Regions from separate parts of the Actinomadura gamaensis genome, predicted to be linked through region 1. Evidence: riboswitches for the same ligand, from Rfam matches in the RefSeq annotation. Region 1 holds a riboswitch; each other region holds the start of a gene.
The links. Region 1 has a riboswitch for cyclic di-AMP ahead of ACFPCY_RS27880 (C40 family peptidase). Riboswitches for the same ligand answer to the same signal wherever they lie in the genome.
Positions count from the first base shown of each region.

Region 2: another riboswitch for cyclic di-AMP. It lies ahead of ACFPCY_RS05835 (C40 family peptidase); the one in region 1 lies ahead of ACFPCY_RS27880 (C40 family peptidase).
Region 3: another riboswitch for cyclic di-AMP. It lies ahead of ACFPCY_RS34110 (VldE C-terminal domain-containing protein); the one in region 1 lies ahead of ACFPCY_RS27880 (C40 family peptidase).

Region 1 covers NZ_JBHSIT010000008.1:461,093-464,376, forward strand. Annotated here, with positions in the region: gene ACFPCY_RS27875 ((deoxy)nucleoside triphosphate pyrophosphohydrolase) at 16-408, shown strand; gene ACFPCY_RS27880 (C40 family peptidase) at 524-1,525, opposite strand; cyclic di-AMP (ydaO/yuaA leader) riboswitch at 1,534-1,703, opposite strand; gene typA (translational GTPase TypA) at 1,975-3,284, shown strand, end outside.
Region 2 covers NZ_JBHSIT010000001.1:1,246,617-1,249,900, forward strand. Annotated here, with positions in the region: gene ACFPCY_RS05830 (CHAP domain-containing protein) at 1-792, opposite strand, end outside; cyclic di-AMP (ydaO/yuaA leader) riboswitch at 819-946, opposite strand; gene ACFPCY_RS05835 (C40 family peptidase) at 1,081-1,596, opposite strand; cyclic di-AMP (ydaO/yuaA leader) riboswitch at 1,637-1,853, opposite strand; gene ACFPCY_RS05840 (C40 family peptidase) at 2,285-3,238, opposite strand.
Region 3 covers NZ_JBHSIT010000012.1:82,524-85,807, reverse strand. Annotated here, with positions in the region: gene ACFPCY_RS34115 (LysE family translocator) at 124-756, opposite strand; gene ACFPCY_RS34110 (VldE C-terminal domain-containing protein) at 1,142-1,993, opposite strand; cyclic di-AMP (ydaO/yuaA leader) riboswitch at 2,201-2,357, opposite strand; gene ACFPCY_RS34105 (S8 family peptidase) at 2,668-3,284, opposite strand, start outside.

The DNA.
Region 1 (3,284 bases):
GCATGATGACGGTCCATGAGCGTGAGCGTGGTGGTGGGAGCGGCGATCATCTCGGACGGGCGGCTGCTCGCGGCGCAGCGGGCGGAGCCGCCGGAACTGGCCGGGGGCTGGGAGTTCCCCGGCGGCAAGGTGGACCCGGGGGAGAGCGACGAGCAGGCGCTCGTCCGCGAGTGCGAGGAGGAGCTGGGCGTCCGGGTCGAGCTGGGCGAGCGTATCGGCGGCGACTGGCCGCTGGTGCTCGGCGGCGCCGTCCTACGGGTGTGGACGGCGACCCTCGTGGAGGGCGAGCCCGCCGCGCTGGAGCACCTCGCGCTCCGCTGGCTCTCGCGCACCGACCTGTACGACGTCGAGTGGCTCCCCGGCGACCTCCCGGTCGTCGAGGCGATCGCCCCCTACCTGACGCCCTGACCGCGTCCCCAGCGCGGGCTCAGGGGACCCGGCGTCCTCGGCGTTCCGGTCCTGAAATGCGGCGACCGGCGGCCGCGGGATGCGGGCGCCGGTCGTGGCCGGGAAGGGCGGGTGGTCACTCGATGCGGTTCGCGCCCGCGTAGTCCGAGCGGTCGGAGAGCTTGGAGACCTTGACCACGTCGCCGGTCTGCGGGGCCTGGAGGAACAGGCCGTTGCCCGCGTAGATGCCCATGTGGTGCAGGTTGCCGCCGAAGTAGACCAGGTCGCCCTGGCGCAGCTCGTCGCGGCCGACCTTGGTGCCGAGGTCGTACAGGTCGCCGGTGTAGTGCGGCAGGCCCGGCTTGCCCACCTGCGCGTAGGCCCAGATCACCAGGCCGGAGCAGTCGAAGCTGTCCGGTCCGGCGGCGGCCCAGACGTAGGGGGAGCCGAGCTTGGTGAGGGCCTTGCGCAGCATCTTCTGCGGCAGGCCGCTGCCCCGGACGGTCACGGTGTAGCCGGACGTCGGGTCCTTGGTGCGGGTGATGTTGAGCTTGTCCAGCAGCTTCTGGACCTGGTCGATCTTGCCCTTGGTGGTCTTGCGGGCCGCGTCGGCCTGGTCCGCGGCCTGCTTGACCTTGGCGGTCTGCGCCTGCGCGTCGGACTTGGCCTTGTTGGCCTGGTCGATCAGGGCCTGGAGGCGCTGGACGGCGCCGGCGCGGTTCTGCGCCAGGTAGGCGGTGTCGGACAGGCCGCCGTCGTCGCCGGAGGCGAAGATCATGTCGGGTCCGCCGCCGCTCATGTACTGGTTGGCGGCGACCCGGCCGAGCGCGGCCCGCGCGGGCGCGGCCTGCGCCTCCAGCGCGTCCGCCCGGCGGGTGGCGTCCTGCTCGGCCTTCTGCGCCTTGCCCAGTTCCACCCGGGACTTGTTGTACTGCTCGGTCAGGTTCTCGGCCTCGTCCTGGAGCTGCTGGAGCTGCTTCTTCAGGTCGGCCTCGGTGGGCTTGCCCGAGCTGGAGGGCGAGGGGTTCGGGGCCGTCGGAGAGGCCTGGGCGAGGCCGGGTGCGGCGACGCCGAGACCGAGCGCGAGGACGGTCGCGGCCGCGAGTGTCACGCGGCGGCGCTGGGGGTCCTTGGCCAAGGCCGGTGTTCTCCTCTTCGTGTGCCGCCTACCGGGTTAGCTGACGGGTTCGGGCCAGGAGTCGCCCTACGCCGCACGGCGCGGCGCCGTCCCGGATGAGGACGTCCCGTGACGTGCGCCGATTCACCCCGGGGGTGTGGGTCCCCGGTTCCCTGACGGGATTCGGCGGTCCGGTCGCAGCCCCGGGGGCGGGGCTTCGGCACGGCCGGATCTGCGGGGCAGACTACAAAGGAAGTTCAAAAATGGCCAAACAGCTACGCATGGTGTCCATGTGTGAGCAGGTGGTGCTATTGGGGCGGCGGGATGGACGGAGGTCCGTGCGCCCGGCTGGACCGGGGCCTTCACCCGATGGCCTTCCGCCGGACGGACGGGATCGCCGAACGGCCGAGTAGACTGGGCTGGTCGCACGTCTGCGGCCGATCCCGAACTCTCACCCAAGGCGAAACCGCATGCCCTTCTCCACGCGCGACGACCTCCGGAACGTCGCCATCGTCGCCCACGTCGACCACGGCAAGACCACGCTGGTCGACGCCATGCTCTGGCAGTCCGGCGCGTTCCGCGAGAACCAGGACGTGGACGACCGCGTCATGGACTCCAACGACCTGGAGCGTGAGAAGGGCATCACGATCCTGGCGAAGAACACCGCGGTGCGGCACGCCGGGATGACGATCAACATCATCGACACCCCCGGCCACGCCGACTTCGGCGGCGAGGTCGAGCGCGGGCTGTCCATGGTCGACGGCGTCGTCCTGCTGGTGGACGCCAGCGAGGGCCCCCTGCCGCAGACCCGGTTCGTGCTGCGCAAGGCCCTGGAGGCGCGGCTCCCGGTGATCCTGGTCGTGAACAAGACCGACCGTCCGGACGCCCGCATCGACGAGGTCGTGGACGAGACCTACGAGCTGTTCATGGACCTCGACGCCGAAGAGGACCAGATCGAGTTCCCGATCGTCTACGCGTCCGGCCGGGCGGGCCGCGCGTCGCTGAACAAGCCCGGCGACGGCGAGCTGCCCGACAGCGAGGACCTGGAGCCGCTGTTCACGGTCATCAAGGAGACCATCCCGGCGCCGTCCTACGACCCGGACGCCCCGCTCCAGGCGCACGTCACCAACCTGGACGCCTCCAGCTACCTCGGCCGGATCGCGCTGTGCCGCGTGCACAACGGCGTGATCAAGAAGGGCCAGCAGGTCGCCTGGTGCCGGCACGACGGCAGCGTCGAGAAGGTCAAGATCACTGAGCTGATGATGACCGAGGCGCTCACCCGCAAGCCCGCCGACGAGGCCGGCCCGGGCGACATCATCGCGATCGCCGGCATCCCGGACATCATGATCGGCGACACCATCGCCGACGCCGAGGACCCGCGCCCGCTGCCGCTGATCACCGTGGACGAGCCCGCGATCTCGATGACCATCGGCACCAACACCTCGCCGCTCGCGGGCCGCGAGAAGGGCACCAAGGTCACCGCCCGCCTGGTCAAGGACCGCCTCGACCGCGAGCTGGTCGGCAACGTGTCGCTGCGCGTGCTGCCGACCGAGCGTCCGGACGCCTGGGAGGTGCAGGGCCGCGGCGAGCTGGCCCTCGCCATCCTGGTCGAGAACATGCGCCGCGAGGGCTACGAGCTGACCGTCGGCAAGCCGCAGGTGGTCGCCAAGGAGATCGACGGCAAGAAGCACGAGCCGGTCGAGCGGCTCACCGTCGACATCCCCGAGGAGCACCTCGGCGCGGTCACCCAGCTCATGGCCGTCCGCAAGGGCCGCATGGA
Region 2 (3,284 bases), on a different contig from region 1:
CTTGGCGTAGTCGGGGTACCCGTAGCCGACGACGGTCGCGGTGGGGCGGGTCTTGATCTCGACCGCGCCGCCGCCGGTGTTGCCCTCGACGGTCTTGATGGTGCCGTTGCCGTTGTCCTTGATGACCATGCCGACGTGCTGGATGTCCTCGACGCTCTTGCCGCCGCCCCAGGAGAAGAAGACGACCGCGCCGGGCTTGGGCGTGGTGCCCCAGCGGTCCTGCTGCTGGAACCACTTGGCGTGGGCGACGGTCCAGGCGTCCGCGCCGAACTGGTCGGAGAATCCGATCTGCTGGCCGACCCAGGAGACGAACATGTCGCACCACTCGGCGGCGGCGTACTCGCCGAGCGAGCCGCCGTCGCGGGCGAGCGTCTGCTTCGCCCGGTCGGTGCCCATGTACCACTGCTGGAACTTGGTCTTGCCGGCGCCGTCCTCGCTGATCCCGACCTGCGAGGTCGCGGTCTTGATCGCCTGGGCGGCGGTGGGCAGCCTGCGCGCGGCCGGGGCCGTCGCGGGCTTCTGCGCGCCCTTCGCGGCGGAGCCGTTCGCCTGCGGGCGGACGGCCGCGGCCTCGCGCGGGGCGTTCTTCTTCGCCAGCGGCACGGTGTTCTGGGCCATGGCGGCGTCCGCCAGGCGCATGGAGGCGGCCTGCGGGCGGGCCGCGCTCGGGTCGGCGACGGAGGCGTGCGCGGCGGTCGCGGCGACGGTGCCGACCAGGGCCGCCCCGGCGACGAGGCCGCCGGTGGTGCGCAGAGAGAGGAACAGGGGGTTCTTGCGGTGCTTACCTGACACGACTGGGTTCTCCTCGGCTTCCCTGCCGCCTACCGGGTTAGCTGTCGGGTTCGGGCGTGGAAGCTGCCCTACGGCCTTGATCGGCCGATTCACCCCAGTGAAGGTGGGTCCCCGGCTCCGCCCGGACGTGTTCCACGTCACGGCGGACTCGGCGGCGGACGCCCTCGATGAGGCGCGTCCGTTGCTGAAGATGGACTGTCCCGCTGGAGGGGACGGCTCGCGCTGAACGGCGAGCGGAGGGGGGCCCGGCGGCGGATTCGGGGCCGCCGGGCCCTGCGGACTTCCGCCCTAGTAGGGGCGGACGGCGCCCGCGAAGGTCTTCTTGCGGTAGCTGTCGAGCTTCACCACGCGGACGTGGTCGCCGGTGTGCGGGGCGTGGATCATGTAGAGGGTCCGCCCCTTCTTCTTGTAGACGATCCCCACATGGCCCTTGCCGTTGAAGAACACCAGGTCTCCGGGGGCCAGGTTCTTCCAGGCGATCTTGTTCTTCACGGCCCGGTACTGGGCGGTGGTGACGCGGGGCAGTTGCACCCCGGCCTTGCGGTACGACCACTGGACGAGTCCGGAGCAGTCGAAGGCGTTCGGGCCCGCGGCGCCGTAACGGTAGGGCTTGCCCTTCTTGGACGCCGCGTACTTCAGCGCCTTCTGGGCGAGGACCTCGCGCTGGGCCCAGGTCTTGTGCTTGGCCTGCTTGACCACCACGCTCACGGGCTTGGCGGTCGCCGCCTGCGCGGGGGCCGGGCCGGCCATCACGACCGGCGTCGCCACGGCGGTGGCGACCGCGAGGCCGCCCAGGATCCGCACGGGGCGGGCGTTGCTGCTGACAGCGTTGCTGGACAGGGGTTTCTCCTTCTTCCAGACGCCTACCGGGTTAGCTGTCGGGTTCGGGCGTGGAAGCTGCCCTACGGAGGTCCCGGACCGGGCCGCTGAGGCCCTGAGATGGGGGCGAGACCGCCGATTCACCCCTGCGCCGCTCTGGGCCGTCCTGACGTGCTCCGGACGCCTCGGGCGCTGGTGGGTCCCCGGCTCCGCGCTGTGCGCGGACTCGGCGCTGCCGTCTCGTCCCGGGGCGAGATGAGGCCGGACGACGGGACCCTGATGTCCCGCGTGCGGACGAGCGGCGTGATGTTGTGGGAAAGGCAAAGCCCGTGTGAAAGGGGCTCAACGTCGGCAGGGCCGGGTTCATTCCGCCGCGGCGCGCGCTGGGCGCCATGCACGCCGTTCGCGTGCGCACGGACGGGCCGGAGCCTGCCGGGGGACGCGGCGCGTGGGGCGCGTCGCGAGGGGAACGGGGGCGCCTGGACGGCGTCCCGCCGGTTCCGCGGCGCGTGGGGCGCGTCGCGAGGAGAACGGCGTCTGGGGGACGCCGCGAGTGCCCACAAGGTAGCAAACATCAATCAGAAGGCAAATCATCCCCCAAAACGCCGTTGAGCCAGGTCAGCGACCTGGCTCAACGGTTCTGGCGGCGGCGGACCGCCGGATTCGCCTGCTGTCAGGGGCGTGCGGCCCCGTAGAAGTTGGACTGGTAGTAGCCCGAGGTGATGTCGGCGATCTGGACCACGGTGCCGGTGTGCGGCGCGTGGATCATCTTGCCGTTGCCGATGTAGAGGCCGACGTGCCCGAGGTTGCTGAAGAACACCAGGTCGCCGGGCTGGAGGTCGCTGCGGCTGACGTGCCGCAGGTTGCCCCACTGGGCGTAGGTGTCGCGGCCGATGTCGACGTTGGCCGCCGCCCACGACTTCTCCGTCAGGCCGGAGCAGTCGTAGGTGCTCGGGCCGTCCGCACCGTACTGGTAGGGCTTGCCCAACTGGGCGTAGGCAAAATTGATCGCCGTGCGGGCGTTGCCGCTCGCGGGACCGTTGTAGGTACCGCCGCCGCCACCGCCGCCGCTGCCGCCCTTGTCGGTCGGGTCCTGGCCGCCGAGCTTGTCCAGGAGCTTCTTCTGCTCCTTGACCTGCTTGTCCAGGCCGGCCTTCTGGCTCTTGAGCTGGTTGAGCTTGCCGGTCACGTCGTCCAGCGTCTGCTGGGCCTGCGCCTTCTCCCGCGCCACGCGCTGGGCGGCGGCGAGGAACTGGGCGAGGGCGCCGGTGCGGTTGCGGGAGAGCTGCGCGATGACCGCGGCCTGGTCCAGCACGACCTGCGGGTTGCCCGCGGAGACGAAGCCGGTGACCGAGTCGGTGTCGCCGTTCTTGTAGGCGGTGGCCGCCATCTGGGCGATCTGCCGGCGCTGGCTCTCGTAGCTCTTCTGCTGGTCGTCGGCGGCCTTCTTCGCCGCGGCCAGCTTCTTCTTCGCGGCCTTCAGGTCGCTCTGGGTCTTGTTGTACTGCTGGACCGCCTGGTCGACCTGCTCGTTCAGCTTGGTGAGCTTCTTCTTGACCTCGTCAACGCTGGGCTTGGCAGGGGCGGCGCTGACGAAGGCCGGGGGGAGGGTGAGCGAGGTCGCCACGGCGAGGCAGGCTGTCGCCAACACACGGCGGGTCGTGGTGCCACGC
Region 3 (3,284 bases), on a different contig from region 1:
GCTGCTCGCGAGGAAGCGGTCGTCGCATTGGAACTGTGACGACGCCCGTCAGGAAGAAGCCCCAGGCCGATCGACCTGGAGCTTCTTCCTCATGGCAGGAGCCTCTTTCGCCGGCGGGCGGCTTTATTCGCCGAAGGCCAGTCGGATGCCGAAGGCGGCGATGACGCCGCCGGTGACGCGGTCCATGATCTTGCGGGCGGACGGCTTGGCGAGCCAGGAGCGCAGGGCGTGCGCGAAGGTGACGAGCACCGCGGACCAGGCGAGGCCGAACGCGACGTGGATGCTCGCCAGGGCCATGCCGAACGGGAGGTGCGGGACGTCCGCCGGGATGAACTGCGGCAGCAGAGCCATGTAGAGCGCGCCGACCTTGGGGTTGAGCAGGTTCGTGAACGCGCCGCGCCGCCAGCCGTCCCGGAGCCGGTCGGGCTCGGGTCCGACTTCGGCGAGGGCCTCGGCGGGGAGGCGCCGCAGGCTCGTCCACAGGATGCGGACGCCCATCCACACCAGGTAGGCCGCGCCGACCCAGCGGAGCGTCGTGTAGGCGACGTGCGAGGCGGTGAGAAGGGCCGTGACGCCGAGCGAGGCGAACGCGCCCCACACCAGCGTCCCCGTCTGGATGCCGAGGACGACGCCCCAGGCGCGGCGGCGCTGCCCGAGTGCGGCGGTGCGGAGGATGAGCGCAGTGTCGAGGCCGGGCGTGAGCGTCATCAATCCGGCGACCAGAGCGAATGACCACAGAGCAGTAGAAATTGCCACGGACGTCCAGCCTATCGACGCCGACCGAAACCCGCGCCTCCCGGGTCAAGCGGTGATCAGCGCAGAACCACCTGGTATCGACTGATCGCACCGGAATGCTTCGGACGCAGGTCAACGGGGTCCGGAATCTCTGGACGACCCTCGGCTCGTACTACGGAGGGGCCGCGTAGCGCGTGACGAGCGGCAAGGGGGTTGAGACGCCGTGGCCGAAGCTCAAGGGCAAGTACGTGGGCGCACGTGACCTCTTCACGATCCCCGGCAGTTCCTCGCTGTGAACGACCGGGCTCGCCTGCTGGGGCGGCTACCCGTCCACCAACGGCGTGATCCTCAAGTGCTCGCGCTGAACCACGTCGGGCGGCGGCCACGCCCGCCGCCCGACGACCGCCTAGAAGACCGAGATGTGGACGTGGTCGAAGTGGTTGGCCGTGATGCCGCCGCGGTCGCTCATGCCGCGCCAGCCGGGATTGCGCATGTCGTAGATCTGCTGGCGCCAGATGATGTACTTGATGCCCAGCTCGGAGGCGTGCGCGATGGCGTACTTGGCGACCGAGTAGCCGTTGGCGACGCGGTCGGCGGTCGGCATGACACCGCCGGACGACTCCATGAAGTCGCAGGCGGTGCCGGTGGCGTGGTCCTGGGCGTCCGCGCCGCCGCGGTAGCAGCCGATCGTCGGGAACGGCCCGAACTCGGTGTCGATGACCTGCTTCACCTTGAGCATGCGCGGGGTCACGTTGCCCATGCCGACGCTCGGCGACTCCGGCTTGTACTTCTTGACCAGCTTCTGGATCTGGGCCTTGCGGGACTTCAGGTCCGCGAGGCTCTTCTGCAGGGAGGCGATCTTCGCCTGCGCCTGCTGGCGCGCCTTCTCCTGGTCGGCGACGAGCTTGGCGATCTGCTGGACGCGCGCGGACTGGTTCTGCGCGACGTGGCTCGCCAGGCTCATCGTGTTCAGCAGCTCGGCGGGGTCGCCCGCCGCGACGACGGTGATGCCCGGGTCCTGGCCGCCGGTCATGTACTGGTTCGCGGCGAGACGGGCGACGAAAGTCCGCGAGGCGTCGAGCTGCCCGCGCAGCTCGTCGGCCTTCCGGATGGCCTGCTTGGCCGACCACTGGGCGTCCTTGAGCTGGGCCAGGTCGCCGCCGTACTCCTTGTCGAGCTGGGCGATCTGCTTGTTCAGCTTGTCCATGCGGTCGCTGTCGCCGGGAGCGGCGTCGGCCGGGACGGTGCCGGACAGCATCGGCGCCACGATCACGGCCGCCGCAGCGGCCAGCGCGACGCGCCGTCCACGCCTACGGGACGTTCGGGACCGTGCCGGGGAGACCGGGTGCTCCGGGGCGGCTGGGGAGTGTTGCGGGGGGACCGCCGGTGCGGCGGCGCGGGGCCGGGGGATGGCCAGGGTGAAGCGGCGCCTGCGGCGGGTGGAGGTCGGGCGCTCCACGTCCTCTCCTCTCCTCTGGTCGGCCTACCGGGTTAGCTGACGGGTTCGGGCGCGGGAGTCCGCCCTATCGCGGCGGCGCACGGCGTTCGCGAATTCACCCCGGCCGGACGGGAGGGCGTCCGGCGGATGGGTCCCCGGCTCCCGGACGGGGCCGTCCGGGACTCGGCACGCCCGGCCCGCCTGCCTCGTCGACTACGGGCAGTCACCGGCCGGACACCAACAAACTGCAAAGAACTGGGTGTTGCCTCGCCAAAGATTAAACCCCTGAGACTGCTGGGACGACCCCTCGTGACGAACGCACCACGACCGCGCGTCCGCTTGCGGGGCAGGGCCGTGGGCGGTCCGTGCCGCGCGTGTGCGGGCTTGCGGCCGGACCTCCGCGCGTGTGCGGCCGGAATGCCGGACGCGTGCAGAACGGCCCGGCCCCCGAGTGCGGGACCGGGCCGTCTTCACTTTGCGTGACCGACCGGTGTCTACAGGCCGGCCTTGTAGAGCAGGCGGTTGGGCGTGCCCGACTTCAGGTTCTTCAGGACGTTCTTGGTGGAGTTGTCCTTCAGCCACTTCTGGACGGCCGGGAAGTCCGCCTTCGGGTGGGACTGCAGGTAGAGCGCCGCGACGCCCGCCACGTACGGCGAGGCCATGGACGTGCCGCTCTCGACCTCGGTGCCGCCGCCCGGCCAGGTGGACGTGATGCCGTAGCCGGGGGCCAGGATGTCCACGCACTTGCCGTAGTTCGAGAAGTCCGCGCGGTTGTCGTGCGAGGTGGTCGCGCCGACGGCCTCGACCCAGGGCGCGCCCGACGGCGAGAACCGGCAGGCGTCCTTGTTGTCGTTGCCGGCCGCGACGGTCACGAAGACCCGCGACTTGGCCAGGTTCGCGACGGCGGTGTCGAGCGCCGCGGACTTGCCGCCGCCGATCGACAGGTTCGCCACGGACGGACGGGCGGCGTGCGTGCGCAGCCACTTCACGGCGGCGACGACGTCGGACACCGGGGCGCTGCCGTCCTGGTCGAGGACGCGGAGCGCGCGCAGCTGCACGCCCTTGGCCGCGCCGTACTTGGCGGAGCCGAGGATGCCCGCGACGTGCGTGC